DNA from 4 places in the Prosthecomicrobium sp. N25 genome. Region 1 is predicted to be linked to each of the others. Evidence: predicted binding sites of a transcription regulator. Region 1 holds the regulator's gene; each other region holds the start of a gene.
The links. The regulator LexA, encoded in region 1, represses DNA repair genes until DNA is damaged. The targets are predictions, from matches to a motif close to TGTTCNNNNTGTGTTCNG.
Positions count from the first base shown of each region.

Region 2: the regulator LexA is predicted to act here: its motif matches at 3,652-3,669, upstream of parE (DNA topoisomerase IV subunit B).
Region 3: the regulator LexA is predicted to act here: its motif matches at 5,142-5,159, upstream of ssb (single-stranded DNA-binding protein).
Region 4: the regulator LexA is predicted to act here: its motif matches at 3,491-3,508, upstream of WBG79_RS25140 (ATP-dependent helicase).

Region 1 is NZ_JBBCAT010000001.1:3,036,291-3,043,784, forward strand. It holds gene cydB (cytochrome d ubiquinol oxidase subunit II) at 1-733, opposite strand, end outside; gene WBG79_RS13815 (cytochrome ubiquinol oxidase subunit I) at 730-2,136, opposite strand; gene moaC (cyclic pyranopterin monophosphate synthase MoaC) at 2,307-2,786, shown strand; gene WBG79_RS13825 (molybdopterin molybdotransferase MoeA) at 2,792-4,021, shown strand; gene lexA (transcriptional repressor LexA) at 4,309-5,016, shown strand; gene WBG79_RS13835 (ComEC/Rec2 family competence protein) at 5,055-7,494, opposite strand, start outside.
Region 2 is NZ_JBBCAT010000001.1:2,296,590-2,304,083, reverse strand. It holds gene WBG79_RS10420 (acyltransferase family protein) at 1-256, opposite strand, end outside; gene WBG79_RS10415 (TerC family protein) at 651-1,319, shown strand; gene WBG79_RS10410 (phospholipase D-like domain-containing protein) at 1,475-2,962, shown strand; gene WBG79_RS10405 (hypothetical protein) at 3,117-3,533, shown strand; gene parE (DNA topoisomerase IV subunit B) at 3,757-5,805, shown strand; gene WBG79_RS10395 (hypothetical protein) at 6,125-7,075, shown strand; gene WBG79_RS10390 (hypothetical protein) at 7,099-7,323, opposite strand; gene WBG79_RS10385 (hypothetical protein) at 7,465-7,494, shown strand, end outside.
Region 3 is NZ_JBBCAT010000001.1:2,730,258-2,737,751, reverse strand. It holds gene WBG79_RS12490 (xanthine dehydrogenase family protein molybdopterin-binding subunit) at 1-1,560, shown strand, start outside; gene WBG79_RS12485 (hypothetical protein) at 1,901-2,296, shown strand; gene WBG79_RS12480 (HD domain-containing protein) at 2,414-3,043, shown strand; gene WBG79_RS12475 (ABC transporter substrate-binding protein) at 3,187-4,149, shown strand; gene ssb (single-stranded DNA-binding protein) at 4,422-4,988, opposite strand; gene uvrA (excinuclease ABC subunit UvrA) at 5,448-7,494, shown strand, end outside.
Region 4 is NZ_JBBCAT010000005.1:147,900-155,393, forward strand. It holds gene WBG79_RS25135 (sensor histidine kinase) at 1-633, opposite strand, end outside; gene WBG79_RS25140 (ATP-dependent helicase) at 872-3,487, opposite strand; gene WBG79_RS25145 (DUF1501 domain-containing protein) at 3,592-4,944, opposite strand; gene WBG79_RS25150 (DUF1800 domain-containing protein) at 4,947-6,386, opposite strand; gene WBG79_RS25155 (MFS transporter) at 6,625-7,494, shown strand, end outside.

The DNA of each region.
Region 1 (7,494 bases):
CCAGCCCGGCCGCCAGGGTCGGCAGCGGCCACAGCCAGCGCAGGGTCTCGGCCGCGAACCAGCGCTCCGAAACCCGCGGGGACGCGAAGGGCGTCCACAGGCTCACCGCCGCCACGAAGGCCGCGAGCCCGACGAGGAGCCACGGCGCCAGCCGGCGCGCATGGTCGGCGACCTCGCCCTCGACCCGCATCATCAGCCATCCGGCCCCGATCATGGCGTAGCCGGCGACGAGCCCGAGCCCGCAGAGCACCGAGAAGGGGGTCAGCCAGTCGAGGGAGCCGCCGGCGAACTGCCCGTCGGCGACGCGGATGCCCTGCACGAGCCCGCCGAGCACCAGCCCCTGCGCGAAGGCGGCGAGGATCGATCCGCCCGCGAAGGCCACGTCCCAGATGCCGTGGTTCGGCTTCGCCACCCACCGGTACTCGAAGGCGACGCCCCGGAAGATGAGCGCCAGAAGCATGACGATGACCGGCTCGTAGAGGGCCGGCAGGATGATCGAATAGGCGAGCGGGAAGGCGACGAAGAGCCCGCCGCCGCCCAGCACCAGCCAGGTCTCGTTGCCGTCCCAGAAAGGGGCGACCGAGTTCATGATGGTATCCCGCTCGCGCTCGCCGCGCGCCGTCGCGAACAGGATGCCGACGCCGAGGTCGAAGCCGTCGAGGATCACGTAGAGGGCGACCGCCGTCCCGATGAGCGCGATCCAGACGACCGGGAGAAGCTCCATGCCGCTCATGTCTCACTCCTCGCGGTCGCGGCCCGCACGGCGTCCACGGACGCCGACAGGGGGCTCGAGGGCACGCCCGGCTCCGCGTGGGTCACGTCGGGCGTCGGCCCGGCGTGGATCAGCCGGTTCACGTAGAGGATGCCGGCCGTGAAGACGAAGCCGTAGACCACGACGAAGAGCGCCAGCGACACCGCCACGCGCATGGGCTCGATCGGCGAGGCCGCGTCCGCGGTGCGCAGGAGGCCGGTCGCGAGCCAGGGCTGCCGGCCGATCTCGGTGACCATCCAGCCGGCGATGATGGCCAAAAAGCCCATCGGCCAGGACCACGCGGCAGCGGTCAGGAACCCGGTCGCCGCGTCCAGCCGGCCGCGCAGCCAGTGCCAGCCGCCCCAGGCCGCGAGCGCGACCATCAGGACGCCGAGGCCGACCATGAGGCGGAACGAGAAGAACACCGGCCAGACCGGCGGCCGGTCCGCCGGGGCGAAGTCCTTCAGGCCCTTGAAGAGCCCGTTCCAGTCGTGGGTGACGATGACGCTCGCGAGGCGCGGGATGCCGATCGCGTAGTCGTTGCGCTCCTCCGCGGCGTTGGGCAGCGCGAAGAGGAGGAGGTCGGCGGGATGCGACCCGTCCCAGTGCCCCTCGATGGCGGCGAGCTTCGCGGGCTGGTGATCGCGCGTGGCGAGACCGTGCAGGTCTCCGATGACGATCTGCAGGGGCGCCAGGACCAGGGCCATGCCGAGCCCCATGCGGAGCATGATCCGGCTCTCGTCGATGAAGCGGGAGGCGAGGAGATGCCGCGCCCCGACCGCCATCACCACGATGGAGGTGGTCAGGTAGGCCGCCGTCACCATGTGGGCGAGCCGGTAGGGGAAGGTCGGGTTGAAGATCGCCGCGATCCAGTCGACCGGGTAGGCGATCCCGTCGCGGACCGCGTGCCCGGCCGGAAATTGCATCCAGCTGTTCGCCGAGAGGATCCAGAAGGCGGAGAGCAGGGTCCCAACCGCGACCGCCGTCGCGCTCGCCGCCATCATGCCGGGCGACACCCGATCCCATCCGAACAGCATGATGCCCAGGAAGGTCGCCTCCAGGAAGAAGGCGGTCAGCACCTCGTAGCCGATGAGCGGTCCGACCACGTTGCCGACCACCAGCGAGAAGCGGCTCCAGTTGGTGCCGAACTGGTAGGAGAGCACGATCCCGGACACGACCCCCATGGCGAAAGAGACCGCGAAGATCTTCGTCCAGTAGCGCGCGAGCCGCAGGAAGATCGGATCGCCCGTCCGGAGATGGCGCAGGTGAAGCGTCGCCACAAAGGCCGAGAGCCCGATCGTGAAGGCCGGAAAGACGATGTGGAACGTGATCGTGAAGGCGAACTGGACCCGCGAGAGCCACACGCCGTCGAACCAGTCCGTCATGCCGCTGCTCCCAGGGCTGCCCCGCGCCCGAACCGTCGAGCTTGCGATCGGTTCGGTCCGTAATAGCCCGGAGGCGTGCCGTCTGTGATCTCGTCACCGACCCCGGCCGCTTCCGCCCGCCCCCCGTCGCGGCTAGATTGCCGACCCCGGCGAGCGGCGCGAGGCATCCCGTGACGGCGAGACTGACCCATATCGACGAAACCGGCGCGGCCAACATGGTCGACGTCGGCGACAAGGCGGTGACGCGGCGCGTGGCCGTCGCCGAGGGGCGGGTGCGCATGAAGCCCGAAACCCTGGCGATGATCCGCGCCGGCCAGGCCAAGAAGGGCGACGTGGTGGCGACGGCGCGAATCGCCGGCATCATGGCGGCGAAGCGGACCCACGAGCTGATCCCGCTCTGCCACCCCCTGCTCCTCACCAAGGCGGCCGTCGAGATCGAGCCCGACGAGGCTCTGCCCGGCCTCGTCGTGCGCGCGACGGTGCATGTCGGCGGTCAGACGGGGGTCGAGATGGAAGCCCTGACGGCTGCCACCGTCGCGTGCCTGACCATCTACGACATGGCCAAGGCGGTCGACCGCGGCATGATCGTCGAGGGCGTCCGGGTGCTCGAGAAGTCGGGCGGCAAGTCCGGCGACTGGCGGGCGGAGTGACGGCCATGGCGGTGTCCGGATCCCCGCTCCTGTCGGTCGAGGAGGCGCGGGCGCGCATGCTGGCCGGCGTGGTGCCGGTCGGCGCCGAGTCGGTCGCGCTCGCCGAGGCGGAAGGCCGGGTCCTCGCCGAGGACCTGACCGCCACCCGTACGCAGCCGCCCTTCCCGGCCTCGGCCATGGACGGCTACGCCCTCCGCGCGGCCGACATCGCCGCCGTCCCGGCGCGCCTGCGCGTGATCGGAACGGCGCCGGCCGGCCGCGCCTTCGAGGGCCGCCTCGGTGCCGGCGAGGCCCTGCGCATCTTCACCGGCGCGCCCGTGCCCGAAGGCGCCGACACGGTGCTCATCCAGGAGAACGCGGAGGTTGCCGCGGACGGCACCATCCTGGCGCTCGACGCCACCCCGCGCGGCCGCAACGTCCGGCCCGTGGGGCTCGACTTCCAGGCCGGCGAACGCCTGATCGACGCCGGCACGCGGCTCGACTGGCGGGCGGTCTCGCTCGCCGCGGCCATGAACCACCCGGTCCTCCAGGTGCGCCGTCGCCCGCGCGTCGCCGTCCTGGCGACCGGGGACGAACTCGTCCGCCCCGGCGAGACGCCCGGCCCGGACCAGATCGTGGCGTCCAACAATTTCGGGGTCGCCGCGATGGTGAGCGCGCTCGGCGGGGAGCCCGTCGACCTCGGCATCGCGCCCGACGACGAGGCCGCCATCGGGGCACGCATCGCCGCCGCCCTCGAGACGCGGGCCGACGTACTGGTCACCCTCGGCGGCGCCTCGGTCGGGGACCTCGACCTGGTCGGCCGGACCCTCGGCGACGCCGGCATGGAGCTCGCCTTCTGGAAGATCGCCATGCGGCCCGGCAAGCCGCTCATGGCCGGCCGCCTCGGGCCCATGCGCGTCCTCGGCCTGCCCGGCAACCCGGTCTCGAGCCTCGTCTGCGCGATCCTGTTCCTGAAACCCCTCCTGCGCGCCCTCCTGGGCGTCGCCCCCCTGCTCGACCCGGAGGTCGACGCCGTGGCGGCGGTCGACCTGGCCGCCAACGACCATCGGCAGGACTACCTGCGCGCCGAAATCGAAAGCCGGGACGAAAGCGGACTGCCCCGGGTGCGCCCCTTCCCCGTCCAGGACTCCTCCATGCTGACCCGCCTCGCCCGGGCGGACTGCCTGGTCCTGCGCGCCCCGAACGCCCCGCCGCTCCCCGCCGGCGGCCGGTGCCGAATCATCCCCCTCTCCTGACCGTCTCAGCCCGCTCCGGCGCCGGACCGCCGCGGCCCGTTCCGCAGCGTTCGGGTTCGTTCCCGGCCGCATATTCTTCGTTCCCGGTCCGTTTTAACGGAAAATTGACGCTTGTAGAACATGGAGAGAACGTGTAGCTTCAGTTCGCGCTTTGTACACGTCACAGGCTTCATCCAGGTTTTCGTGGAGACGACCCCCGTCCCCCATAGGAGATCCGGACGCCCGAGCGGCAGAGTGGCGACGAAGGATTCGAACCACCAAACCGAACCCGAGGGGCGACAGGACCCATGCTCACCCGCAAGCAACTCGAGCTCCTGATGTTCATCCACGAACGCCTGAAGGAAACGGGCGTGCCTCCCTCCTTCGACGAGATGAAGGACGCGCTGGACCTCAAGTCGAAGTCCGGCATCCACCGGCTGATCACAGCGCTCGAGGAGCGCGGCTTCATCCGCCGCCTGCCGAACCGCGCCCGTGCGCTCGAGGTGGTGCGGCTCCCCGACTCGGTCGCGCCGAGCCTCGCGGCAGCCCGCAACGGCAAGGCCTTCGCGCCTTCCGTGATCGAGGGAAGCCTCGGCAGGCAACGCCCGGTCGGCTCCGGCGACGACAAGAACGGCGCGGTCTCCATCCCGGTGATGGGGCGCATCGCCGCCGGCACCCCGATCTCGGCGATCCAGAACTACACCCACGCGATCCCCGTCCCGGCGGACCTCATCGCCGGCGGCGAGCACTTCGCCCTGGAGGTGCGCGGGGACTCCATGATCGAGGCCGGCATTCTCGACGGCGACACCGTGGTCATCAAGCGTGCCGACGGCGCCGACACCGGCGACATCGTGGTGGCGCTGGTGGACGACGAGGAGGCGACGCTGAAGCGCCTGCGCAAGCGGGGGGCGTCGATCGCCCTGGAGGCCGCCAATCCGGCCTACGAGACCCGCATCTTCGGACCCGATCGCGTCAAGATCCAGGGCAAGCTCGTCGGCCTCATCCGCCGCTACTGACCGGATCGGCCACGCGGCCCTCCGATTGCCGGAATTCCTCAGTCCGACACGCCCGGGTCGCGGCCGTCTCCGTCGTCGTCCGGCAGCAGGGACGGCGCCCCGGAGGGTGCCGGCCGAAGGGCGGTGCCGGCCCGGCCGGGACGGTGCCCGTCGGCTGCGGGACCGGCCGGTTGCGTCACACGACCGGTCACCGGCGCGGGCGCCCCCGCCGGCTCGGCCGTACGCGAACCGGTGGTGGCCGGAGCGGGCGGCGGCGGGCGGGCGTTCCAGGGCCGGGTCCGGCCCGCGACAGCGGGCTGAAGCGAAGCCGGCAAGGGCGCCACCGCCGAGGGCGTCCCCGGCACGGAAGGGCCCTGCGCTCCGGCCGGCGGGCCGTTGGCCGGACGGGCGGGCCAGCCGAGCGCGAGGCCGCCGGTCTCCGCCAGGACGGCGCGGTCGACGACGACGGTCAGCGCCCGGCAGCCGGGCGGGGCGTCCAGGCGGGTGACCACGATCGCGGCCCGGCGGCAGTCCTCGTCGAAGGCACGCGGATCACGGACGACGGCAAGAACGCGGGGCCGCGTCCCGGGGGAGGCCACATGGATCGCGCAGCCGAACGGATCGCACTGCCAGCCCGCCGCCAGGGCGGGGTCGCGGACGGCGCGCGGGTCGGCGTCTGCGGCGAGCCAGACCTGCGCGGCGAATCGCGCCCGCGCCGCGTCGAGCACCGCCAGGCGCCCGTCGCCACCCCTCACGGCGATCGGCTCGGCATCCGCGCCGACGAGAATGTCCGGAGCCTGCGCGAAGGGAGCGACCGCCACAGCGGCTGCCGCCGGAACGAGGCCGAGGAGACGCCAGCGACGGGTCCAAAGCGTCAGCCAGAGGATCGCCGCGACGGCGAGCGGCAGGGCCGCCGGATGGATGCGCCCGATCAGCCCCTCGCCGCCCGGCAGGCCGGCGACCTCGCTCGCGACCGCCAGCATGGCCTCGATCCCCATCCCCATGAGGACGAGGGGCCAGGACTCCAGGCCGAACGGCATGGCCAGCATGGCCAGGAGCGCCATCGGCATCACGATCGTGCCGACGACCGGCAGCACCAGCATGTTGGCGAGGACGCCGTAGGGCGCCGCGCGGTGGAACTCCGCCGCCACGACGGGAGCCGTCGCGAGGCCGGCCACGACCGACGAGAAGGCGAGCCCCGTCACGTGCGCGGCGAGCCAGCGCAGGAGCCGACCGGCCGGGCCGGCCAGCGGGTTCACCAGGCGGGTCGGGTCGCGCGGGCGGTCGCGCCAGACCTCGTAGGCGGCCACGAGCGCGAGCACCGCCAGGAACGACATCAGGAACCCGGGCTCGGCCACCGCATGGGGTTCGAAGGCCAGGATCGCCAGCGCCGAGACCGCGACCGTGCGCTGAGTCAGGGCGGGTCGGTCCGCCAGGACGGCCAGCAGGCCGACCGCGAACATGATGTAGGACCGGTCCGTCGCCACGCCGCCGCCGGAGATCAGCAGGTAGCCGGTGACGGCCGCGAAGGCCGCGACCGCGGCCACCTTCTTCACCGGGATGCGCAGCGCCAGTCCGGGGACGAGCGCCAGCAGCAGGCGGACGGCAGCGAGCACCGTGCCGCCGACCAGGACCATGTGCAGGCCCGAGATCGAGATGATGTGCGAGAGCCCCGAGGCGCGCATGGCCTCCTGGTCTGCCTCCGGGACGGCGCGGCTCTCGCCCACGATCAGGGCGGCCGCCATCGCGCCCGCCCGCCCCGGCAGGGCCTGCCGGATCCGCTCGGCGATGTCGTGGCGCAGTGTCGCGACCCCGGCGGCGAGGCGCAACGCGCCGGGCGGCGGCCCGAGATCCTGGCGCTCCACCCGGCCGAGGACGAAGCCCGAGGCCCCGCGCCCCTCGAAATAGGCCCGCCGGGCGAAGTCGTAGCCGCCCGGCAGCACGGGGCCGTCGGGCGGCCGAAGCCGGGCGAGGAAGCGCACCCCCTCCCCGATCCGCGCCCCGCCGTCGCGCCCCCGGGCGGCCGTCGCGGCAATCCGCTTCGGCCATTCCGCCGGCGCCGGCCCGCGGGTCTCCATGGATTGCACCGCGACCAAGAGGCGCGTGCCGCCGTTCGCCGTCCCCTCCGCCTCCTCGACCCAGCCCGTGACCGTGACGGTCCGCTCGCGGTCGAGCCGCGGCGCCGCGACGGCCAGGCTCTCCAGCTTGCCGGCAAAGAGCCCCGCAGCGGCCATCGCGGCGAGCACCAGGACGCGCGCGTCGCGCCCGCGCTGCCGCGCCGTCAGGGCGGCAGCCGCGAACCCGACCGCCACGATGGCCAGGGCCCAGGCCTGCGGCTCCTGCGGCAGCTTCAGGTAGCCGAGGGCGCCGAGCCCGAAGGCGACCACCGCCCAGGGAAACCCGGCTCCCCTGTCGAGTTCGGCCGCCAGCGTGTCGGCGATCCGCTCGCGCAGGAGAGAGGCCTCCAGCGCGATCCGGCGCGCGCCTCCCGGGACCGCG
Region 2 (7,494 bases), 740 kb from region 1:
CCCCCTCCACGGCGGGGAACGGGACGCCGGTCCAGCCGGAGACCGGGCCGCGGAAGAGGAGATGAAAGGCGACCACGGCCAGGACGGCGACGACGCGCAGGCCGTCGAGCCCGGGCAGGCGCTCGGCCGCCGCGGGCTTGGCGGCCGCCTTGCGCGCGGCGGCGGCCACGGCCGCGGCGGGCACCGGGGGCGGCGCCTCGGCGGCAAGGCTGCGGGCGAGAGCGGCTCGGGCGATCCGGGCGGCGTGGTCGGTCATCGGGGATCCTCGGCGGCGAGCCGGCAGGATGCGGCGTCGGCCCCTCGCTGTCATGCGCAACCGCTTGGCAAGGTTACCGCCGTGTCAATCATGTCACGGCGCTGACAATCGCCTGACGATCCTGTCAGGAACCCTTGATGCCGGGCCGACGTTCCGCTATCTGAAGGTCACCAGGCCGGGCCCCTCTGGCAGCGCACCGACGACGTCGGCGCTGCGATGTCGGACTGGATCCATTGTGGAGTGGCCCGACAGGTATCCGGTTCGACGGACGGGTCGACATGGCTCCTTCCGCGCGCGGGCCCTCCCGCCGCGCGCCGACGGTGTCGCCGACCTCTCCCCTCCCCGGCCCGCCGGGCCTCTCCCCGACGCGATTCCGTGTGGAGAGGTACGACCCATGTCCGAAATCCTGTCGAGCGGAGTAATCTCCGCCTTTCTCCAGGTCATCATGATCGACCTGGTGCTCGCCGGCGACAACGCCATCGTGATTGGCCTGGCCGCCGCCGGGCTTCCGCGCGAGCAGCGCAACAAGGCCATCCTGATCGGCATCGTGGCCGCCACCGGCCTGCGCATCGTCTTCGCCGGCCTGACGACCCAGCTCCTCCAGATCGTCGGCCTCCTGCTCGCCGGCGGCATCCTGCTCCTCTGGGTGTGCTGGAAGATGTGGCGCGAGCTGCGCACCACCCATGCCGAGGAGGTCGACGCCGAGGAGGCGCTGGAAGATGTCGACATCAACGCCGACGGCACGATCGCGGCGGGCCCACCGGGGGCGCCGCAGAAGACCTTCGCGCAGGCGGCCTGGCAGATCGTCGTCGCCGACGTCTCCATGTCGCTCGACAACGTGCTGGCGGTGGCCGGCGCGGCGCGCGAGCATCCCTGGGTGCTGGTCTTCGGCCTCGTCCTCTCCATCGCGCTGATGGGCATCGCGGCGAGCTTCATCGCCAAGCTGCTGCAGAAGCATCGCTGGATCGCCTATGTGGGTCTCGCCGTGATCCTCTACGTGGCCCTCGACATGATCTGGCGCGGCACCCACGAGGTCGCCCCGCTGGTCGCCGCCATGCTGTGAGGGCTCTGCCCGGGCCAAGTCCTTGGCCGGGCGGAACCTTAGCGGCCGTTACGCATTCGATTCCCGCGCGTCGTCCGCTTGGGCTGCGCGCGGGAACGCCCCCGTCCCGGTGGGCGCGTCCTTCGGTGGAAGGCATGAATGCGAGGCGAGCCGGCATGCTGCGGCGTTTGAGCGAGACCGAGACCGCGATCCTCGGCGGCATCTCCGAGGTTCAGGACGAGCGGCGCGAGCCGCACCGGATCCTGCGCCCCGGCGAGACCTGCTGGCGCCTCGAGGAGGCCGACAGGGCCGCCGTGCTGGTCGACGCGGAGGCCTATTTCGCCGCCCTCGACACGGCGCTGCGGCAGGCGCGCCGGTCCATCACGATCCTGGGCTGGGATTTCGATGGCAAGATCACGCTGCGGCCCGAGCCGGACGCGCCCGCGCTCGGCGACCTCCTGCGCTCACTCGTGGAGGACCATCCGGAGCTCGAGGTGCGGATCCTGGTCTGGAGCGTCGCGGTCGTGCACGCGCCGGGCGCGCCCCTGCCGCTCCTCATCGGGGCGCCCTGGCAGGACCACCCGCGCATCAGCGTGCGGCTCGATTCCAAGCACCCGATCTACGCCGCGCATCACCAGAAGCTCGTCGCCATCGACGACAGCCTCGCCTTCGTGGGCGGCATGGACCTGACCGTCCGGCGCTGGGACAGCTGCCGGCACGAGGCCGACGACCCGCGCCGCGTCACCTACGAGGGCAAGGCCTACGGGCCGGTGCACGACGTGCAGGCCGTCGTCGACGGCCCGGCGGCGGTGGCGCTCGGCGACCTGGCGCGGGAGCGCTGGCGGATCGCGACCGGCGAGGTCGTGCCGGCACCCGTCCGGAACCCGGGGATCTGGCCGGAAGGCGTGGAGCCGGAATTCCTGCGCGAGCCGATCGGCATCGCGCGGACGCATCCCGCCTGGGGGCCGCACGAGCCCGTGCGCGAGGCGGCACTCCTGACCGCGGAGGCGATCCGGGCGGCCCGCCGCTCCATCTACATCGAGGCGCAGTACCTGACGGCCCGCTACATCCGCGACATCCTGGTCGACCACCTGAAGCGGGAGGACGGCCCGGAGGTGGTGGTCGTGCTGACCTTCTGCGCACGCGGCTTCTTCGAGAAGCTCGTGATGGGCATCAACGGCGAGCGCCTGATCCGGCATCTCAGGCGGCACGACCGCCACGACCGGCTGCGCGTCTTCTACCCGTCCTCGCCCGGGCGGGAGGAGACGGAGTGCCCGATCCACGTGCACGCCAAGGTGGTCGTCGTCGACGACCTCCTACTCCGGATCGGGTCGTCCAACCTGAACAACCGTTCGGTCGGCCTCGACACGGAATGCGACATCGCCATCGAGGGGACGAGCCCGGCGACCCGCCGGCGCATCGCCGCCATCCGGGACCGCCTGCTCGGTGAGCACCTCGACGCGGAGCCCGAGGCGGTCGGCCGGACACACGCCGAGGAGGGCTCGCTCATCCGCACGATCGACCGCCTCAACGCCAATCCGCGGCGGCTGAAGCTCTCGCCGGCCTTCGACAGCCGGGGCGCCGTCCGCTCCATGCCGGGCACGTTCCTGCTCGATCCCGGCAAGCCGTTCGAGCCGCTGTGGTTCCTGAAGAAGCGGACCTGAAACCGGGATCACGCGCGCCACACCTGATCGTGATACCCTCGCCGCCGCGGAAGGCCTTGCGCCTCTCCGGGGCGGCGGCTATTCCGCGCCCTCCCGATGGTCAGGGGAGCGGCGCCGGTTCGATCCGGCGCCGGGCCAATCGGAGGAAGTGTACATGATCGGGAATTGGTTCCTGCGCCTCGGCGTGCTCGCGGCCCTCACGGGCATGGGCCTCGGCATCGTCATGGGGGCCTCGCACGACCACAGCCTCGCGCCCGTCCACGCCCATATCAATCTCGTCGGCTTCGTGTCGATGTTCCTGGCGGGCCTCTTCTACAAGGTCGTGCCGGCGGCGGAGGGCAAGGCGGCGGGCCTGCATCTCGGGCTCGCGACGACAGGCCTCGTGCTGATCGCGCCGGGGATCGCGGGGGCGGTGCTGTCGAAGCCCTGGGGGGAACCGGTCGCCATCGCGGGCTCGCTCGTCACCATCTCGGCCATGCTGGTCTTCGCCGCGATCGTCACCGCTCACACGCGCCGTGCCCCGGCGGCGAGCCGGATCGCCATGCCGGCGACGTCCGCGCTCAACGGCTGAGGCCGGGCAGCGCCTTCGCGCCGAGCGGAGCGCCTCGCCTGATCGCGCGCGGCGCGAGACGGGGCGCTCCGGCCCGCTCCCGGTGCCGGATCGCGCCGACGATCCGCAGCGGACCCACAGGAACGGAACCGGAACATTTTGGTCGCGGCGCGCTCTGATCCGTGAGACAATCACAGGCGATTCGTGGTAGCACCCGCCCATGACGCCGTCCGACCGGAGCCCCATGGCCAAGTCCCAAGACCTCTTCGCGAAGCTCCCCGAGCCGGAGGCCCCGCCGCGTCCGGCCGCGCCCGCGCCGAAGCCCCTGCGGGCGGTTCCGATGCGGTCCGGCACGCCCGGGGAGGCCGAGTACAACGCTTCCCACATCGAGGTCCTGGAGGGGCTCGAGCCGGTGCGCCGGCGGCCCGGCATGTATATCGGCGGTACGGACGAGAAGGCGCTGCACCACCTCTTCGCCGAGGTGATCGACAACGCGATGGACGAGGCCGTGGCGGGCCATGCCAGCTTCATCGACGTGCGGCTGGAGGCGGACGGGACGCTGACAGTCTCGGACAACGGTCGCGGCATTCCGGTCGACCCGCATCCCAAGTATCCGGGCAAATCGGCGCTCGAAGTCATCATGACGATGCTCCATTCGGGCGGCAAGTTCGACGGCAAGGCTTACGAGACGTCGGGCGGCCTGCACGGGGTCGGCGTTTCGGTGGTCAACGCGCTGTCCGAGAGCCTCGAGGTCGAGGTCGCCAAGAACCGTCGGCTCTACCGGCAGCGCTTTTCGCGCGGGCATCCGGTGACCGGGCTCGAGGAGCTCGGCGAGGTCATGAACCGGCGCGGGACGACCGTGCGCTTCCGCCCCGATCCGCAGATCTTCGGGCCGGCGGCGAAGTTCGACCCCTCACGGGTCTTCCGGATGACGCGGTCGAAGGCCTATCTCTTCGGCGGGGTGGAGATCCGGTGGTCCTGCCCGACGGAGCTGGTGGCGGGCGGCGAGACGCCCGACAAGGCGGTCTTCCATTTTCCCGGGGGCCTGAAGGACTTCCTGGCGGAGAAGCTGAAGGGCGAGCGGCTCGCCGTCGACGACGTCTTCGCGGGGCGGACGGCGAAGACCTCGGGCCACGGCGCGGTCGAATGGGCGGTCGCCTGGTTCGCCGGCGACGGTTTCGTCTCCTCCTACTGCAACACGGTGCCGACGCCGGAGGGGGGCACGCACGAGCAGGGCCTCAGGGTCGCGCTGCTCAGGGGCTTGCGCGCCTATGCGGATCTGGTCGGCAACAAGCGGGCCGCCATCCTGACCGCCGAGGACGTCATGACGACGGCCGGGGCGATGCTCTCGGTCTTCATCCGGGAGCCGGAGTTCGTCGGCCAGACCAAGGACAAGCTCGCCACCGCCGAGGCCCTGCGCATCGTCGACACGGCCATCAAGGACGCCTTCGACCACTGGCTCGCGGGCTCGCGCGCGCAGGCCGACCGGCTGCTCGACTGGTCGCTGGAGCGGGCCGACGAGCGGCTTAGACGGCGGCAGGAGAAGGAGATCCTGCGCAAGACGCCGATCCGCAAGCTGCGCCTTCCCGGCAAGCTGGCGGACTGCTCGGACACGGCCGCGCAGGGGTCGGAGCTCTTCATCGTTGAGGGCGATTCGGCCGGCGGCTCGGCCAAGCAGGCGCGCGACCGGCGTTCGCAGGCGGTGCTGCCGCTCCGCGGCAAGATCCTCAACGTGGCCAACGCGACGCGCGACAAGCTCGGCGCCAACCAGCAGCTCGCCGACCTGGTGCAGGCGCTCGGCTGCGGGGTCGGAAAGGCCTGGCGCGAGGAGGACCTGCGCTACGACAAGATCATCGTGATGACCGACGCGGACGTGGACGGCGCCCACATCGCCTCGCTGCTCATCACCTTCTTCTACCGCGAGATGCCGGACCTGATCCGGCGCGGCCATCTCTATCTGGCGGTGCCGCCGCTCTACCGGATCACCCACGGCTCCAAGACCGTCTACGCCCGCGACGACGCCCACAAGGCCGAGCTCATGGCGTCCGTCTTCAGGAACAAGAAGCCCGAGATCGGCCGTTTCAAGGGCCTCGGCGAGATGATGCCGTTCCAGCTCAAGGAAACCACCATGGACCCGAAGACCCGGACGCTCCTGCGCGTCGAGGTCATCGAGGGCCAGGAGGACGCGACCAAGGACTCCGTCGAGCGCCTGATGGGCAACAAGCCCGAAGCCCGCTTCGCCTTCATCACCGAAAAAGCCGCCTTCGCGAGCGATCTCGATCTGGATATCTGAGGGGGTCTATTCTTGAGTGACAATACCTACCACGTGCCGCGACTGGACGATCGTTCAATAATTCGATTCCTAAGGGCGTCTATTGCGGAATTCCCACTTCTATCGGCTTCAATTTATGTCCAAGGGTACCCTGAATCAATAAGCCTCTCCAGTGCTGAAGTTGAAATGTTGATTGCTCACCCCTCTTCTTCGGCAATTCATCAAGCGCAGTTGCAGGTTCCGGGGTTTACTTTCACGATTGCGAGGACAAGTAACGCGGACTCAATTCTTGATAGAGTTAACACTAATTGGATCCACAATTCCCCTCAGAATGGGGGGGGTGCAACCTGAGAATCGAGAGCAGCTGTTCGCATTTCTATTGTTTGCTCATAAGGAAATAGGTAAGTATGCATTTGCTTCTAACAAGGGAAAGATTGATACGCTCAACGTAAGTTCAACGATCCAGGCTCTTGAAGCCACTCAACTGTCTATAATTGAAAAATACAATACGTTGCTTGTCGATAACATCAACACTCTCGAACAGGAACGAAGGCGACTCAGTACTGAATTCGAAGCTGAACGCGCTTCACTTTTAGCGAGGCATGAAGAACAAAATATCAGGCTTGAGGCTCAGCGATCGGAACTCGAAGCAATTAGAAGGCAAGTAGATGATAGAACTAATACTCATGCAAGACGTGAAATCCGGAAGGATATAAAATCTGCTCTGGAAGCTCAGGTTTCTAAGTTCGCCCTCAGTAAAGATACAGTCGGTCTTCGGACCCCTATCACCATAACATGCTTCATCTTTATTTGCATATCAGCATGTGCAATGATTTTTAGTTTCTGGGATGTTCATGAGTACCTCTCACAGGAACGCGACCGAGATCTAGTCATGATTGGATGGCTCATGCTTCGCTCGCTTCTTGCCTTTGCTGTGCTCGTGAGCTTGTTGGGATTTTATCTTCGCTGGCAGAATGAATGGTTCAAGAGAAACTCCGAAGCTGAGTTTGTTGTTAGACAAACGCAGATCGACATTGACCGCGCAAGTTGGGCGATAGAGTCCGCGCTGGAATGGCAGATGGCACGCCAGAGCGACATACCCGAAGCATTATTGACAGGCATAACACACGACTTGTTCCGTCGGACGCCGCAGAGTTCAGAGGCCGTTCAACTAAACGCAGCGGACCACCTTGCCTCGGCGATACTAGGGTCTGCATCTAAGCTCCGGCTCGATAGCACGGGTGCAGCGCTGGAGCTCGACCGCAAAGGTTTGAGTAGACTCGAGAAATGAAGTGAGGTCTCTCCGTCCATCTCTTAACGCGAATTCCTCTTAGGGTGCTGGCCTAGCATGATTCTCTCCACGAAGAGGAAACCCGCCGCGATGGCGCCGGCAAGGAAGACGGCGAGCGCGGCGTAGTGGAGGAGGACGATGGCCGGGCTTGCCTCGGGGGCGAGGGCCCAGAGGCGGCCGGCGATCTTGATCGTCATGAACAGCGCGACGACGAGGGACAATCCCCATTGGGCGCGGTCGAGGGTCATGGCGGGTCTCCCGGATCTGACTGTGGCGATCCTGGGGCGCGGGCCTTGAACCCGTCTTGAAATGGCCGTTCATCTGGTCTTCACGTGTCCGGCCCGGAAACCAGCGCGGCGAATCCGCCGCCTTCAGAGACGGTCCCGCCCATGATCCGACGCACCCTCCTCGGCCTCGTC
Region 3 (7,494 bases), 310 kb from region 1:
TTCGGGATGAAGGGCTCGGTCTTTCCGGAATACATCTGCCTCATGCATGCCGCGCGCGCGCTCGGCCGGCCGGTGAAGTGGACGGACCAGCGGTCCGAGAGCTTCACCTCCGATCACCACGGCCGCGACATGACGGTGGTCGCCGAACTCGCGCTCGACGCGGACGGGCGCTTCCTCGCGACGCGCTTCACCGGGACCGCCAACCTCGGCGCCTACCTGACGCCGGTCGGGCCGATGATGGCGACGCTCAACATCGGCAAGAACTCGATCGGCATGTACCGGACGCCGCTGGTGGAGGTCTCGACGCTCTGCGCGGTCACCAACACGGTGCCGATCGGCGCCTACCGCGGCGCCGGGCGGCCGGAGGGCAACTACTACATGGAGCGGCTCATCGACACGGCCGCGGCCGAGATGGGCCTCGACCGCGTCGAGCTCCGCCGCCGCAACCTCGTCGGCCCCGCCGAGCTTCCCCACAAGACGCCGGCCGGCACGGTCTACGACTGCGGCGATTTCCCGGGCCTCGTCGACCGGGCGCTGGCGGCCGCCGACTGGGACGGGTTCGCGGCGCGCAAGGCGGAGAGCGCGGGGCGCGGGTGGCTGCGGGGGCTTGGGCTCGGCTGCTACCTGGAGGTGACGGCGCCGCCGATGAACGAGATGGGCGGCATCCACTTCGAGCCGGACGGGACGGTGACCATCGTGACCGGCACGCTCGATTACGGCCAGGGCCACTGGTCGCCCTTCGCGCAGGTCCTGCACACGAAGCTCGGGGTGCCGTTCGAGGCGATCCGGCTCGTCCAGGGCGACAGCGACCGGCTGATCGCCGGCGGCGGCACGGGCGGGTCGAAATCGATCATGGCGAGCGGCGCGGCCATCGTGGAGGCGAGCGCGCTGGTGATCGAGAAGGGCAAGACTGCCGCCGCGCATCTCCTGGAAGCGGGCGTCGAGGACATCGAGTTCGAGGCCGGACGCTTCGCCATCGTGGGCACCGACCGGGGCATCGGGCTGATGGAGCTCGCCCGCCGGCTCTCCGAGGCGACCGACCTGCCGCCGGACGTCCCGCAGACGCTCGACGTGGACCACGTGTTCAAGCAGGCGCCCTCCGCCTATCCGAACGGCTGCCATGTGGCCGAGGTCGAGATCGATCCGGAGACCGGGGTCACCGAGGTGGTCCGCTACACCATGGTCAACGACTTCGGAACCCTGGTGAACCCGCTCCTGGTGGAAGGCCAGCTTCACGGCGGCGTGCTGCAGGGGATCGGGCAGGCGCTCATGGAGCGCACGGTCTTCGACGGGGACGGCCAGCTCGTGACGGGCTCCTTCGTCGACTACCAGATGCCGCGCGCCGTGGACGCGCCGCCGCATTTCGTCTTCGAGAGCCGGCCGCAGCCGACCGCCGGTAACCCGCTCGGGGCCAAGGGCTGCGGCGAGGCGGGCTGCGCCGGGTCCCTGCCCTCGGTCATGAATGCCGTGGTCGACGCCCTCTCGGGACGCGGCATTCGGCACATCGACATGCCGGCGACGCCGCTCGCGGTCTGGGGCGCGCTCCAGGCGGCCGGCTGAGCCGGGCCGCCATCATGGCCGGTGCGGGGCGGGGTCGGCCCTGCCCGCCCCGGGCTACCGGGTCGGCCGGCCGAACGCGGGCGCGACGTCCGGCGACATGTTTCCCGAACATTGCGTCCGGGACGGGAGCGCAACAAAGCGCTAACAGATGTTGCGATTTGATTGCGGTCCCTTTTCGAGCATCGACGTAATCGACGCCGCTGTCCTTTACCAACGCAACCGAATACAAGACGATGTGAAGACATTAACCTTGCGCTCGCCACGTGCGGCTGACTATAGGTGACCACAGAGGCCGGGTTCACTCCTGGTCTTCGAGCCCAGTTTTCGGAGTAGACATCATATGAAGTTCAAGACTTCGGCCGCCTTCGTGTTCGCCTCGCTCGCCATGACCGCCGGTGCTTCCGCTGGCTGGATCGACGACTACAACGCGACCCTCAACACCCCCGCGGCCCGCGCCGCGGCGATGAAGTCGGCTTGCGGCAGCACGGGCGCCGTCGACCAGGTGAACTGCACCTATTACAAGAAGTACGGCCCGCCGATCTCCGACGTCCGCTACGCCATCGCGGCCGGCTCGATCATCGCCGGCGGCGTCGTCGGTGGCGTGCTGCATGCCCATCCGGGCATCCTCGGCATGAACCACCTGCACGTCCTCGGCCACAAGGTCACCTTCGTCCAGGCCGTCGCGATCGGCGCCGGCACGGGCTACGTCGTCTCGCGCGTCGCCACGCACCGCTGAGACGAGCGGCCGGCGGGCGTCGCGCCCGCCCGCCCCGGATACGACAGGGCGGCACTCCGGTGCCGCCCTTCTTCGTTGCGGGTTGCATTTCGGGTGCGGCCGGGCGATCCGGTTCGGATGAGCGACACGACACCGACCGCCCCGAACCCGGCCGGCATGGACCCGGCCGACCTGGACGACATCGCCGGCATCCTGGCCTTCCTGAGGGGCGCGGAGCGCCTCAAGGACGTCCTGCGCACGGCGCACACCGCCTCCGGACGGACCGAGAGCACGGCCGAGCACAGCTGGCGGCTCTGCCTTTGGGCCCTGCTGCTCGCCGACCGCTTCGGCGAGATCGACAGGACGAGGCTCCTGGAGATCTGCATCGTGCACGATCTCGGCGAGGCGATCCGGGGCGACATCCCGGCGATCCACCAGGCCGGCCGGCCGGGGAAGGCCGCGGAGGAGCGCGCCGACCTCGCCACCCTCGCCGCGCCCTTGCCCGACCGGCTCGCCAAGAAGATCCTCGCGCTCTGGGACGAGTACGAGGCAGCTGCGACGCCGGAGGCCCGGATCGCGAAGGGTCTCGACAAGCTCGAGACCATCCTGCAGCACAATCAGGGCCTCAACCCGGCTGACTTCGACTATGCATTCAACCTCGGCTATGCACGGCAGGCCACGGACCGCGTTCCCCTGATCTCGGCGATCCGGGCCATCCTCGACGAGGATACGAAGGCGCATGCCGGGAAATCGCCGTCCGGCGCTTGACGCCAGGCACGCGGGCAGGAAGTCTGCGGACCCCGCACCGCGGCGACCGCCGCCGTCCGACACCGTTGAGGGAGGTTCACCCCGTGCTCAAGCATCTCGCATCCGCCGCGCTGGCCGGACTCGGTCTCGTCGCCGCCTTCGCGATGCCCGCCGACGCGCAGGCGCCCGAGAAGGCCAAGCTGGAACTCGGCGTCGGCGGCAAGCCGCTCCTCTACTACCTGCCGCTGACCATCGCGGAGCGGAAGGGCTTCTTCAAGGAGCAGGGCCTCGACGTCACCATCAACGATTTCGGCGGCGGCGCGAAGTCGCTGCAGGCGCTGGTCGGCGGCTCGGTCGACGTGGTCACCGGCGCCTACGAGCATACCATCCGCATGCAGGAGAAGGGGCAGGACATCGTCGCCGTGCTCGAGCTCGGACGCTTCCCGGGGATCGTGCTGGCGACCGCCAAGGACAAGCCGATCAAGTCGATCGCGGACCTCAAGGGGGCCAAGGTCGGCGTCACGGCGCCGGGGTCCTCGACGCACCTGACCGTCTCCTATCTGCTCGCCAAGAACGGGATTGCGCCGGACGCGGTCTCGATCATCGGAGTCGGCTCGGGCGCCTCGGCGGTCGCCGCCCTGCAGAAGGGCAACGTCGACGCGGTCTCGCACCTCGACCCCGTGATCTCCAAGCTGGAGGCGGACGGCTCGGTCAACATCCTGGTCGACACCCGCACGGAGGCGGGCACCAAGGCGGTCTACGGGTCGACCAACCCGGCGGCCTCGCTCTACCTGAAGGCGGACTTCGTCAAGGCCAACCCGAACACGACCCAGGCCCTCACCAACGCGCTCTTCAAGGCTTTGAAGTGGCTCGAGAAGGCCTCGCCGGACGACGTCGCCGCGGCGGTGCCGGAAGAATACTGGCTCGGCGACAAGGCGCTCTACGTCAAGGCGGTGGCGGCGAGCCTGCCGACCTATTCGCGGACGGGCGTCATCACCGCCGAGGCGAGCAAGGGCATGCTGGAATTCCTCAAGGTCGTGGAGCCGACCTTCGCGGCCGACAAGATCGACCTCGCCAAGACCTTCGACGGTCGCTTCGTCGAGAAGGCCGCCCAGACGGTGAAGTGAACCGCGGCCTTCGATAACGAGCCCGGGACGGCGACGTCCCGGGACGGCGTCGGAAGACGGGGAGCTACCCGAGCAGCCTACTCGCTATCCAGGCGGCGCCCGCGGTCCTACGGTCCGGGTAGGGCCCGGCAGTCAGAAACGGCCGTGGGCGCCTCGGCCGGTCGTGATCGGGCCAGGACCGGCTGTCCTCGACCTGATGCACCTTCTCGAGCGGTCAGGACCGCACGCTGCCGCGCGCGATCGGCGACGGACCGTCCCCCGTCGCCCGCCGTTCAGAACGGGATTTCGTCGTCCATGTCGGCATTGGAGAAGGCCGGGGGCCGGCTGCCGCCGCCGCCCGAGCCGCCGGCGCGTGGCGCGCCGGAGCCGCCGCCGCGGTCGTAGCCGACGCTCCGCGCGGCCGGGCGACCACCGCCACCACCACCGCCACCGAAGTCCTGGTCGCCGCCGAAATCGTCACCCGATCCGGCGCCGGGACCGCCGCCCTGACCGCGGTCGAGCATGGTCAGCTGGCTGTTGAAGTTCTGCAGCACGACTTCGGTGGTGAAGCGCTTCTGGCCCTGCTGGTCCTCCCACTCGCGGGTCTGCAGCGCGCCCTCGACGTAGACCTTCATGCCCTTCTTCAGGTACTGCTCCGCGACCTTCGCGAGACCCTCGTTGAAGATCACGACGCGGTGCCACTCGGTCTTCTCCCGCCGCTCGCCGGACTGGCGGTCGCGCCAGGTGTCCGTCGTGGCCAGGCGGAGGTTGACGATCGGACGGCCGTCCTGGGTACGGCGGATTTCCGGGTCGGCGCCCAGATTGCCGACCAGGATGACCTTGTTCACGCTTCCGGACATGACGACCTCCTGTTCCGCCGCCACCCTACCCCGCCGGCGCGCCCGCGCCACGCGCGCCGCGGGGCTTATCCACGGCAATCTGTCCCGGAACGGACCAGCCTGCCCGTCCCGACGGGACCCTCGCCGGTGCGGTCCCCGGTGGGCCTTGCCATTCGTTCCCGATCCGTTCTATACAAGCCCGTATCGGAACGCAAGCCACCCCAGCCACCCGAGTCGCGCCGCGAGGATTGAGGGACGGCGTGCGAACCGTTAACGTTCGGCGGCGGCCTCGGGATCCGGCGATCCCGCAGGCGGCTCCTGACGGATCCTGACAGGAGGCCCGTGGGAGGGTCGCGGGCCGGCGGAGCCATCCGCCCGGCCGGGGGACTCGTATTGTTAACAGGGCCGCCGGCCCCCACTTGCGGGACATCCGGCTCCCCGGGCCGTGCACCCTGCCCGCCGACGCAGCCGACGAGAGCGATGATGACCGACAGACCGCGCGCTGGCGCCTCGGCCCTGAAGACGATCTCCATCCGGGGCGCGCGCGAGCACAACCTCAAGAACGTCGACCTCGACCTGCCGCGCGACAGCCTCGTGGTCATGACCGGCCTGTCGGGATCGGGCAAGTCGTCGCTCGCCTTCGACACGATCTACGCGGAGGGCCAGCGCCGCTACGTGGAGAGCCTGTCGGCCTATGCCCGGCAGTTCCTCGAGATGATGCAGAAACCGGACGTCGACCAGATCGACGGGTTGTCGCCGGCGATCTCGATCGAGCAGAAGACCACCTCGCGCAACCCGCGTTCGACCGTAGGCACGGTCACCGAGATCTACGACTACATGCGCCTGCTCTTCGCGCGCGTGGGCGTTCCCTACTCGCCGGCGACGGGCCTGCCGATCGAGAGCCAGACGGTGAGCCAGATGGTCGACCGGACCTTGGCGCTTCCCGAGGGCACGCGGTTCTACCTGCTGGCGCCCATCGTGCGCGGCCGCAAGGGCGAATACCGCAAGGAACTGGCGGACCTGCAGAAAAAGGGCTTCCAGCGCGTCAAGGTCAACGGCGCCTTCCACGAGATCTCCGAGGCGCCCGCCCTCGACAAGAAGCTGAAGCACGACATCGACGTGGTCGTCGACCGCATCGTCGTGCGGGCCGACATGGCGAGCCGGCTCGCCGACAGCTTCGAGACCGCGTTGAAGCTCGCCGACGGGATCGCGATCGCCGAGTTCGCCGACGACAAGGACGACAAGGGCGATCCGCGTCGGCTGATCTTCTCCGAGAAGTTCGCCTGCCCGGTCTCCGGCTTCACGATCTCGGAGATCGAGCCGCGGCTGTTCTCCTTCAACAACCCGTTCGGCGCCTGTCCGACCTGCTCGGGTCTGGGCACCGAGCAGAAGATCGACCCCGCCCTCGTGGTGCCGGACGAGAGCCTGACGCTCCGCAAGGGCGCGGTCGCGCCCTGGGCGCGGTCGACTTCGCCCTTCACCACCCAGACCCTGGAGGCGCTCGGCAAGCATTTCGGCTTCCCGCTCACCGTTCCCTGGCGCGACCTGCCGGAACGGGGGCGGTCCGCGATCCTCTACGGGACGGGAAGCGAGGAGGTGCTGTTCGCCTATGACGACGGGCTGCGCAGCTACCAGACCCGGAAGACCTTCGAGGGCGTCATCCCCAACCTGGAGCGGCGCTGGCGCGAGACGGAGTCCGACTGGTCGCGCGAGGAGATCGAGCGCTACTTCGCCACGACGCCGTGCCGGGCCTGCGGCGGCACCCGGCTGAAGCCGGAGGCGCTGGCGGTCAAGATCGCCGGGCGACACATCGGCGAAGTGTCGGAACTGTCGATCCGCAAGGCGGGCCAGTGGTTCGAATGCCTGCCGGCGGAGCTCACGCCGAAGCAGAACGAGATCGCGGTGCGGATCCTGAAGGAGATCCGGGAGCGCCTGAAGTTCCTGAACGACGTGGGCCTGGAATACCTCACGCTGTCGCGCAACTCCGGGACGCTGTCGGGCGGCGAGAGCCAGCGGATCCGGCTCGCCTCCCAGATTGGCTCGGGCCTGACGGGCGTTCTCTACGTGCTGGACGAGCCCTCCATCGGGCTCCACCAGCGCGACAACGCGCGGCTGCTCGAGACGCTGAAGCACCTGCGCGACATCGGCAACACGGTCATCGTGGTCGAGCATGACGAGGACGCCATCCTGACCGCGGACTACGTGGTCGACGTCGGCCCCGGGGCGGGCATCCACGGCGGGCGGATCGTCTCGCAGGGGACGCCGGCCGAGATCATGGCCGACCCCAACTCGCTGACGGGCCGCTACCTCTCCGGGGATCTCGGCATCGAGGTGCCCGAGCGCCGCCGCAAGCTCACCAAGGGCAAGCAGCTCCGCATCGTCGGCGCGCGCGGCAACAATCTCAAGTCGGTCACGGCCGACATCCCGCTCGGCACCTTCACCTGCGTCACCGGCGTATCGGGGGGCGGCAAGTCGACGCTCGTCATCGACACGCTGTTCCGCTCCGCGGCGCGCAAGCTCAACAACG
Region 4 (7,494 bases), on a different contig from region 1:
GGGCGTCATTGCGGCGATCAGGTCGAGAACCTCGCGGGCGAGTTCCGGCGACAGGGCGTCGGTGGCGCGCCGGCCGACGATCTCCGTCTCGGCGATGCCGAAGAACTCGCAATATTTCCGATTGACGAACACCACCGTCGTGTCCGGCAGCGCGCGGATGATCAATTCCGGGACATAGGCGAGCGTTTCCCGGTTCAGGCGCTCCTGCTCGACGACGCGGCGCTGAGCGTTGTTTCGCGCGCTCACGTCGGCCAGGATGGCCAGGCATCGCGCATTCGAACCCTCGCCCTGCATGGTGGCGCTGATCTCGACCTCGAGCACGCTGCCGTCCTTGCGGCGGAACTCCTGGGGCTGCTGCTTGAGGACGCCGGTCCGGGAGAAGGTCGGGAAGAGCACCTCGTGCGAGTAGATCCGGCTCGCATCGGTCAGGAACTCGCCCGAAAATCGGCCGATGACCTCGTCCCGCCGGTATCCGAGGACGCGCAGCCACTCGTCGGAGACCTCGATCAGGCGCCCGCAGCCGTCGACGGAATGCATCATGGCCGGGCTTTGGCGGACGATCTCGCGCCACTCGTCCGATACGACCGGAGCCAACCGGGGCCTGTGGCCTGACTGCGGCAGGACGTCGAGCATCCGGGCTCACCCCGTTCTGGTCTGGTCTGGAATTCCTCGGTGGCACCCCGAGCCTGCTCCGCCTGCCGGCGGCTGTCGATGCGGCACCGCAACGCAACGACTCTGATGCAAATCGATTGATTTGCATTTGATCCCTATCATGGACCGAGACCATTCAGCTTATTCACACTGGAAAAAATACAGAAGCGTTCCCCTGTAACGCAACGTAAGTGCGTATTTTCCTGCAGATCAAGCAGTCTCAGGGACGGGCGACGAAGCTGTCGAGCACCCGCTTGCGACCGGCGCGGTCGAAGTCGATCGTCAGCTTGTTGCCCTCGACTTCGGCGACCGTGCCGTTGCCGAACTTCTGGTGGAAGACGCGCTCTCCGACCGCGTAAAGGGGTTGCTCGGTGGCGACCGACTTGGCCACTAGCGCGCCCTCGATCACGGCGCCGGCGCGGCGCTGACGCACCGGATTGCCCCAGCGGTCGCGCATCTCGTCCCGGCGGCCATGGCCGGGCCCGGCGGCGTAGCCGGCCCGCGCCTCCTCGAAGCCGCCGGCCTCCGCCGCGCCCGCACCACTATCCTCGCGCAGCTTGCGGGCACGCTGCCAGCCCGGGGACGTGTAGGACGAGCCGAAGGGGTCCATCCGGTCGAAGCGGCTCTGGGTGTAGCCGCCATAGTTCGAGGAGGGCTCGACCACGTCGACGTGGGCTTCCGGCAGTTCGTCCAGGAAGCGGCTCGGGATGGAGGAACTCCAGGAGCCGTGGATGCGGCGGTTGGACGCGAACCAGATGCGGGCGCGCCGGCGGGCACGGGTCAGGCCTACATAGGCGAGGCGCCGCTCCTCCTCGAGGCCGGCCCGGCCCGATTCGTCGAGGGCGCGCTGGTGCGGGAACAGGCCCTCCTCCCAGCCCGGCAGGAAGACGGTGTCGAACTCCAGACCCTTGGCGGAATGGAGCGTCATGATGGTGACCGCGTCCACCTCCGCCTGGCTGTCGGCGTCCATCACGAGCGAGACGTGCTCCAGGAAGGCCGGCAGGGACTCGTAGTCCTCCATGGACCGGAGGAGTTCCTTGAGGTTCTCGAGACGGCCCGGGGCTTCCGCCGAGCGGTCCTGCTGCCACATCCCGGTGTAGCCGGACTCGTCCAGGATGATGCCGGCGAGCTCGGTATGGGACAACGCGTCGAGCTGGTTGCGCCAGCGGCCGAACGACGTGCCGAGGTCCTTCAGGGCGCTGCGCGCCTTGGGCTTCAGCTCCTCGGTCTCGACGATCTCGGCCGCGGCCTGCACCAGGGGGATGGACCGAGCGCGCGCGAAGGTGTGCAGCTGCTGGATGGTGGCGTCGCCGAGGCCGCGCTTCGGGACGTTGACGATGCGCTCGAAGGCGAGGTCGTCGGCGGGCTGGCAGGTGACGCGGAAATACGCCAGGGCGTCGCGGATCTCGGCGCGCTCGTAGAAGCGCGGGCCGCCGACCACCCGATAGGGCATGCCGAGGGTGACGAAGCGGTCCTCGAATTCGCGCATCTGGAAGGAGGCGCGGACCAGGATGGCGATGCCGTTCAGGGGATGGCCCTGGCGCTGGAGCCGCTCGATCTCCTCGCCGATCGAGCGGGCCTCCTCCTCGGAATCCCAGGCCGACGCCACCTTGACCTTCTCGGCGTCCGGGTCGGAGAGGTCGGTGAAGAGCGTCTTGCCGAGCCGGCCCTCGTTGTGGGCGATGAGGTGGGAGGCGGCGGCGAGGATATGGCTGGTGGAGCGGTAGTTGCGCTCCAGGCGGATCACCTTGGCGCCGGGGAAGTCGTGCTCGAAGCGCAGGATGTTGTCGACCTCGGCGCCGCGCCAGCCGTAGATCGACTGGTCGTCGTCGCCGACGCAGCAGACGTTCTTGGAGCCCGTCGCGATCAGGCGCAGCCAGAGATACTGGGCCACGTTGGTGTCCTGGTACTCGTCGACGAGGATGTAGCGGAAGCGCTGCTGGTAGTCGGCGAGCACGTCCGGGTGGCCGCGCCAGATGCGGATCACGTGGACGAGAAGGTCGCCGAAGTCGCAGGCGTTGAGGGTGCGCAGGCGGTCCTGGTAGGCTTGGTAGAGCGCGGCCCCCTTGCCGTTGCCGAAGGCGCGGCCCTCGAGCGGGGGCACCTCGGAGGGGCCGAGGCCCTTGTTCTTCCAGCTGTCGATGAAGCTCGCCAGCTGGCGGGCGGGCCAGCGCTTCTCGTCGATGCCCTCCGCCTGGATGACCTGCTTCAGGAGCCGGAGCTGGTCGTCCATGTCGAGGATGGTGAAATCGGATCTGAGGCCGACCAGCTCGGCGTGCCGGCGCAGGACCCGGGTGCCGATCGAGTGGAAGGTGCCGAGCCAGGGCATGCCCTCGACCGCCTCGCCCACCAGGGCGGAGATGCGGTGCTTCATCTCGCGCGCGGCCTTGTTGGTGAAGGTGACGGCCAGGATCTGGCTCGCACGGGCGCGGCCGGTCGCCAGGATGTGGGCGATGCGGGTGGTCAGGACGCGGGTCTTGCCGGTGCCGGCGCCGGCGAGGACCAGGAGCGGGCCCTCGGTCGACAGGATGGCCTCGCGCTGCTCGGGGTTGAGGCCCTGCAGGTAGCCGGTCTCGGCCGGCATGCGGGCGCCGGCGGCGCGGGCCGCGATGCCGCCCGGGCGGGGCGCGGGCGCATCGACCGGCCGGTTCGTGGCGGGACGGGCGGGAGCCGGGCGCACGTCGAAGGGCGGCTCCTCGAAGGGCGGCTCGTCTTGCGCATCGGTTTCGGGACCGGACGCAAGGGGAGCGTCGCCCGGGAAGCCCTCCGCGAAGGGATCGTCGAAGGCGTCGTCGGCCGAGGCCGACGAACGGGAAGAAGGCTTGCCAGCGGCCATGGATGTTTCCGACTCGTTCTCCGCGAGCCTTTATATAGATCATGCGGCAGGGATGCGGCAGGGCGGGCCTCGCCTCTCCCGCGCGACGGCCCGGCCGGTCCGGCTCACATCATCGCGGCATTGAGCCGGCGGAACTTGGCGATCCCTCTCGCGGACCGCGGGTTCTCCGCGACGCTGTCGGCGGCGAGCGCGGGCGCGGGCGCGGTGGCGGCCCTCACGAGGCCGGTCATCGGGGCGATCGCGCCGCTGCCCGGGAATACGGCCGTGTCGAGCGTGGTCCGGCCGACGCCGAGGTGGTCGGCGAGCAGGCCCTTGAAGACGGCGCGGAGATCGGTTGTCGGCCTCAGGTCGCGGCCCTCGTAGAGGTTCGCGGCGGCGAGGCCGGGCCAGTCGCCGTAGACCTTGCCGCCCTGGACGGAGCCGCCCGCGAGAAGCGCGACGGTGCCGACGCCGTGGTCGGTGCCGTAGGTCCCGTTGGTCTTGGCGGTGCGGCCGAATTCGGTGACGCAGGCGACGACGGTCTGGCTCCAGGCCGCGCCGGAGACCGTTCGGAAGTCGTCGAGCGCGGTGTCGAGCTGGCCGAGGACGGCGGCGAGCGCGCTCGCCTGGTTGATGTGCGTGTCGAAGCCGGTGACCGACAGGACGGCGATGCGGGGCCCGGTCGGCTGCGCCATCAGGGCGGCGGCGCCGCGGAACGATTTCTGCAGGGAGGTCAGGGTGCCGGTCGTCGAGGTGCCGGCCGCGGTCGCCATGGCGTTGGCGGCGAGGCCCCGGGAGAGGTTGTCGTAGAGCACCGGGTCGGCGGTCCGGTAGAGGTTGACGAGGTTGTTGTCGAAGACCTGGTCGGGGCGGCCGAAGGCGGCGGGCGACCAGCCGAGGACGGGGGCGGGCCCGGCGAGGATCAGCGGGGCCGGGCCGACCTGCAGGGCGCCGTTGACACGGACGGGGCTGCCGGCCGGCAGCGCGGTCAGGAGCCGGTTCAGCCATCCGCTCGGGGCGGTCGAGACCTGGCCGGGCTGGCCGTTCTCCAGATTGTCCTGGCAGTCGAAATGGGAGCGATTGCGCAGCGGCACGCAGGCCGCGTGCACGACCGCGGCTTCGCCGGCCTGCACCATGGCGCCGAATTTCGGCATCGCGGCGTTGAGGCCGAAGAAGCCGTCGATGGCGATGGTCGAGGCGGCCGGGATGGCGAGGCCGCCGCGCAGGGTCACGTAGTCGGGGTCGCCGAAGGGGACGACGGTGTTCAGGCCGTCCATGCCGCCGCGCAGGACGACGATCAGGAGGCGCGGGTCCGTGGCGCTGCCGGCCTCGGCGAAGCCGGGGACCATGGCCCAGGAGAAGAAGCTCGCCGACAGGCCGAGGACGGCACGCCGACTGAGGGCGAGGCGGGACTCCTCGCATCCGGCCGCAGCGGCGGCGGCGATGCGCGGGTCGATGTCGTCGTGGTCTTGCGCCATCGTCAGCTCCGCAGGAATTCGGGGGTCATGAACAGGGTGGCGAGGCCGCGCCGGGTATCGGGCCAGAGGGTCACGGCCTGCAGCGAGGCGGCCGAGAGGGACCCGGGGTAGAGCTGGGCGGCGAGATCCTTCGGGGCCGGGCCGGCGTAGCCCGACTGGACCATGCCGGCGACCATGTAGGCGGCGTCCTCGCGGACCCGGACGGCGTCCGGGTTGATCCACGCGAAGCTCTCGTCCGGATAGCCGTCCGGGGTCAGGCACTGCCACGGGGCGTGGTTGAGAGTGGAGAGGGCCCAGTTGACGGCGTTCTCGTTGGTGGTGTCGACGGCCTTGCCGGACGCCCTGAGCTGGGCGACCATCGACAGGTAGGGCGTGCGGATGCGCGAAAGCGGCGCCGACCAGGCCTCCGGCATGAGCACCAGGGCCCGGGCCATCGCCTTGAGGTCGCCGCCGGACCTGGTAAAGGCGTCGACGAGCGTCTTCACCATGGCGGCCGTCGGCGCGTCGGTGACGAAGTGGACCAGCATGCGGAAAGCGAGGTGCTGGGCGGTGGCGGGATGGGCGGCCAGCATGCGCAGGACGGCGAGGCCCTGCTGCTGGCCGGTGGCCGGCCAGCTCCGGCCGAGCACCGTGAAGGGGCCGGGCTCGTGGCCCTGGTCGCGGTAGACGAACTGGCCGACGACCGCCTGGGTGGCCCCGAGCCAGCCGTTGTCCGCCTCCCACTTGCTGACATAGGACCAGCCGGTCAGCACATTGGCGAAGTTGGTGACGTCCGCCTGCGTGTACGGGCCGCCGACGCCGAGGGTGTGGAGCTCGAGGGTCTCGCGGGCGAGGTTCTCGTTGTAGCCGAAGTGGGCGCCCTTTCCGATCGGCGAGTTCGGTCCGTAGGACTTCTGGTTGTCCAGGTAGGTGATCATGGCCGGGTGCTGGAACACCGCGAGCAGCATGTCGGAGAACTTGCCGAGCACGGTCTTGCGGATGACGTCCCGCTCCCATTGGCCGATGGTGGCCCGGACCACGTCGTTCTTGCCGCGGTTCATCGAAAAGTGGTTCGACCAGAACAGGACGAGGCGCTCGACGAAGCCGATCTCGGGGGCGAGGTGCTTGGCGTAGCGGGCGCGCAGCTCCTGCTTGTTGAGGGTGTCGGCGCCGCTGAACCCGGTCGTCCCGAGTGCGCAGGCCGCCGCGTAGGTCGGAAGGGCCGGGTCGGAGATCAGGGCGATGTTCGGCGTGTCCAGCTCGGCGAGGAGCGCGTCGCGGGCCGCGTTGGCGCTGGCGGCGAGGCGGGCGGCCGTGCCGCCGGGCTTGGCGCCGAGGCCGAAGCGCTGCAGCGCGATGCGCGCCTTCATCTGCGGCGTCAGGACCGGGGCGGCGGTGGTCGTGGTCGCCCCCGCGGTGCCGGCCTTCTTGCGCCGCGTCTCGTCTTGCATGGCGTCGAGCATGGTCCGCCTCCGGGTCGATCGCGGAGGGGACGTTCGGCCGCCGTCTCCTAACGGGTCCTGAATCCGATCGGTGAATGACGCTTCGTCAGCAACCAAGATTACCCAAAGGCAAAGCGGCTCCGGCACAGTTTAACGGAGGGCGCGCCCGCCCCGCGCGGCGGGCGTCACCCATGCGGCTGCGGGGCTGGCCGGGGGCGACGGGGATCGGCATAGTTGCATCCCCTCGTCGTCCCCCGGAATGGATCCCGCCCCCGTGAGTGTCTCCTCCTCGTCCGATGCCGCCCCGGCCGGGCCTGCCCAGACCGGTGCGGTGGCCGGGATCCTGGTCGCGGTCAGCCTCGGGCACTTCATCAACGACACCATCCAGTCGCTCGTGCCGGCGATCTACCCGATCCTCAAGGACGGGTTCCGGCTCGACTTCGGGCAGATCGGCATCATCACGCTGGTCTGGCAGCTGACCGCCTCGATCTTCCAGCCGCTGGTCGGCATCGCGACCGACCGGCGGCCGCAGTCCTACAGCCTCGTCGCCGCCATGGCGCTGACCTCGGTCGGCGTTCTGATGCTGGCGCGGGCGGGGAGCTACGGAGCGATCCTGGCGGCGGTCGCGCTGGTCGGGCTCGGCTCGGCGGTGTTCCATCCGGAATCGGCGCGGGTCGCCCGGCTCGCCTCGGGCGGGCGGCACGGCTTCGCCCAGTCGATCTTCCAGGTCGGCGGTAATGCCGGCTCCGCTGTCGGGCCGCTGCTCGCGGCCTTCATCGTGCTCCCCTACGGCCAGGGCGCGATCGGGTGGTTCGCGGCCTTGTCGATGGCCGGGCTCGTGCTGCTGGCCGGGGTGGGACGCTGGTACGCGGCCCACCGGCGCAAGCCCGCCGCCGCGGCGGCGCCCCGGGCGAGCGGGGTCGACCCCCGGCAGGTGACGATCGCCATCGCGGTCCTGTGCCTGCTCGTCTTCTCGAAGTACTTCACCTACGCGGCGATCTCGAACTACTTCACCTTCTACCTCATCGAGCGCTTCGGGCTGTCGGTCGGCGAGGCGCAGGTGCGGCTGTTCCTGTTCCTGGCCGCCACCGCCGTGGGCACGCTCGTGGGCGGACCGATCGGCGACCGG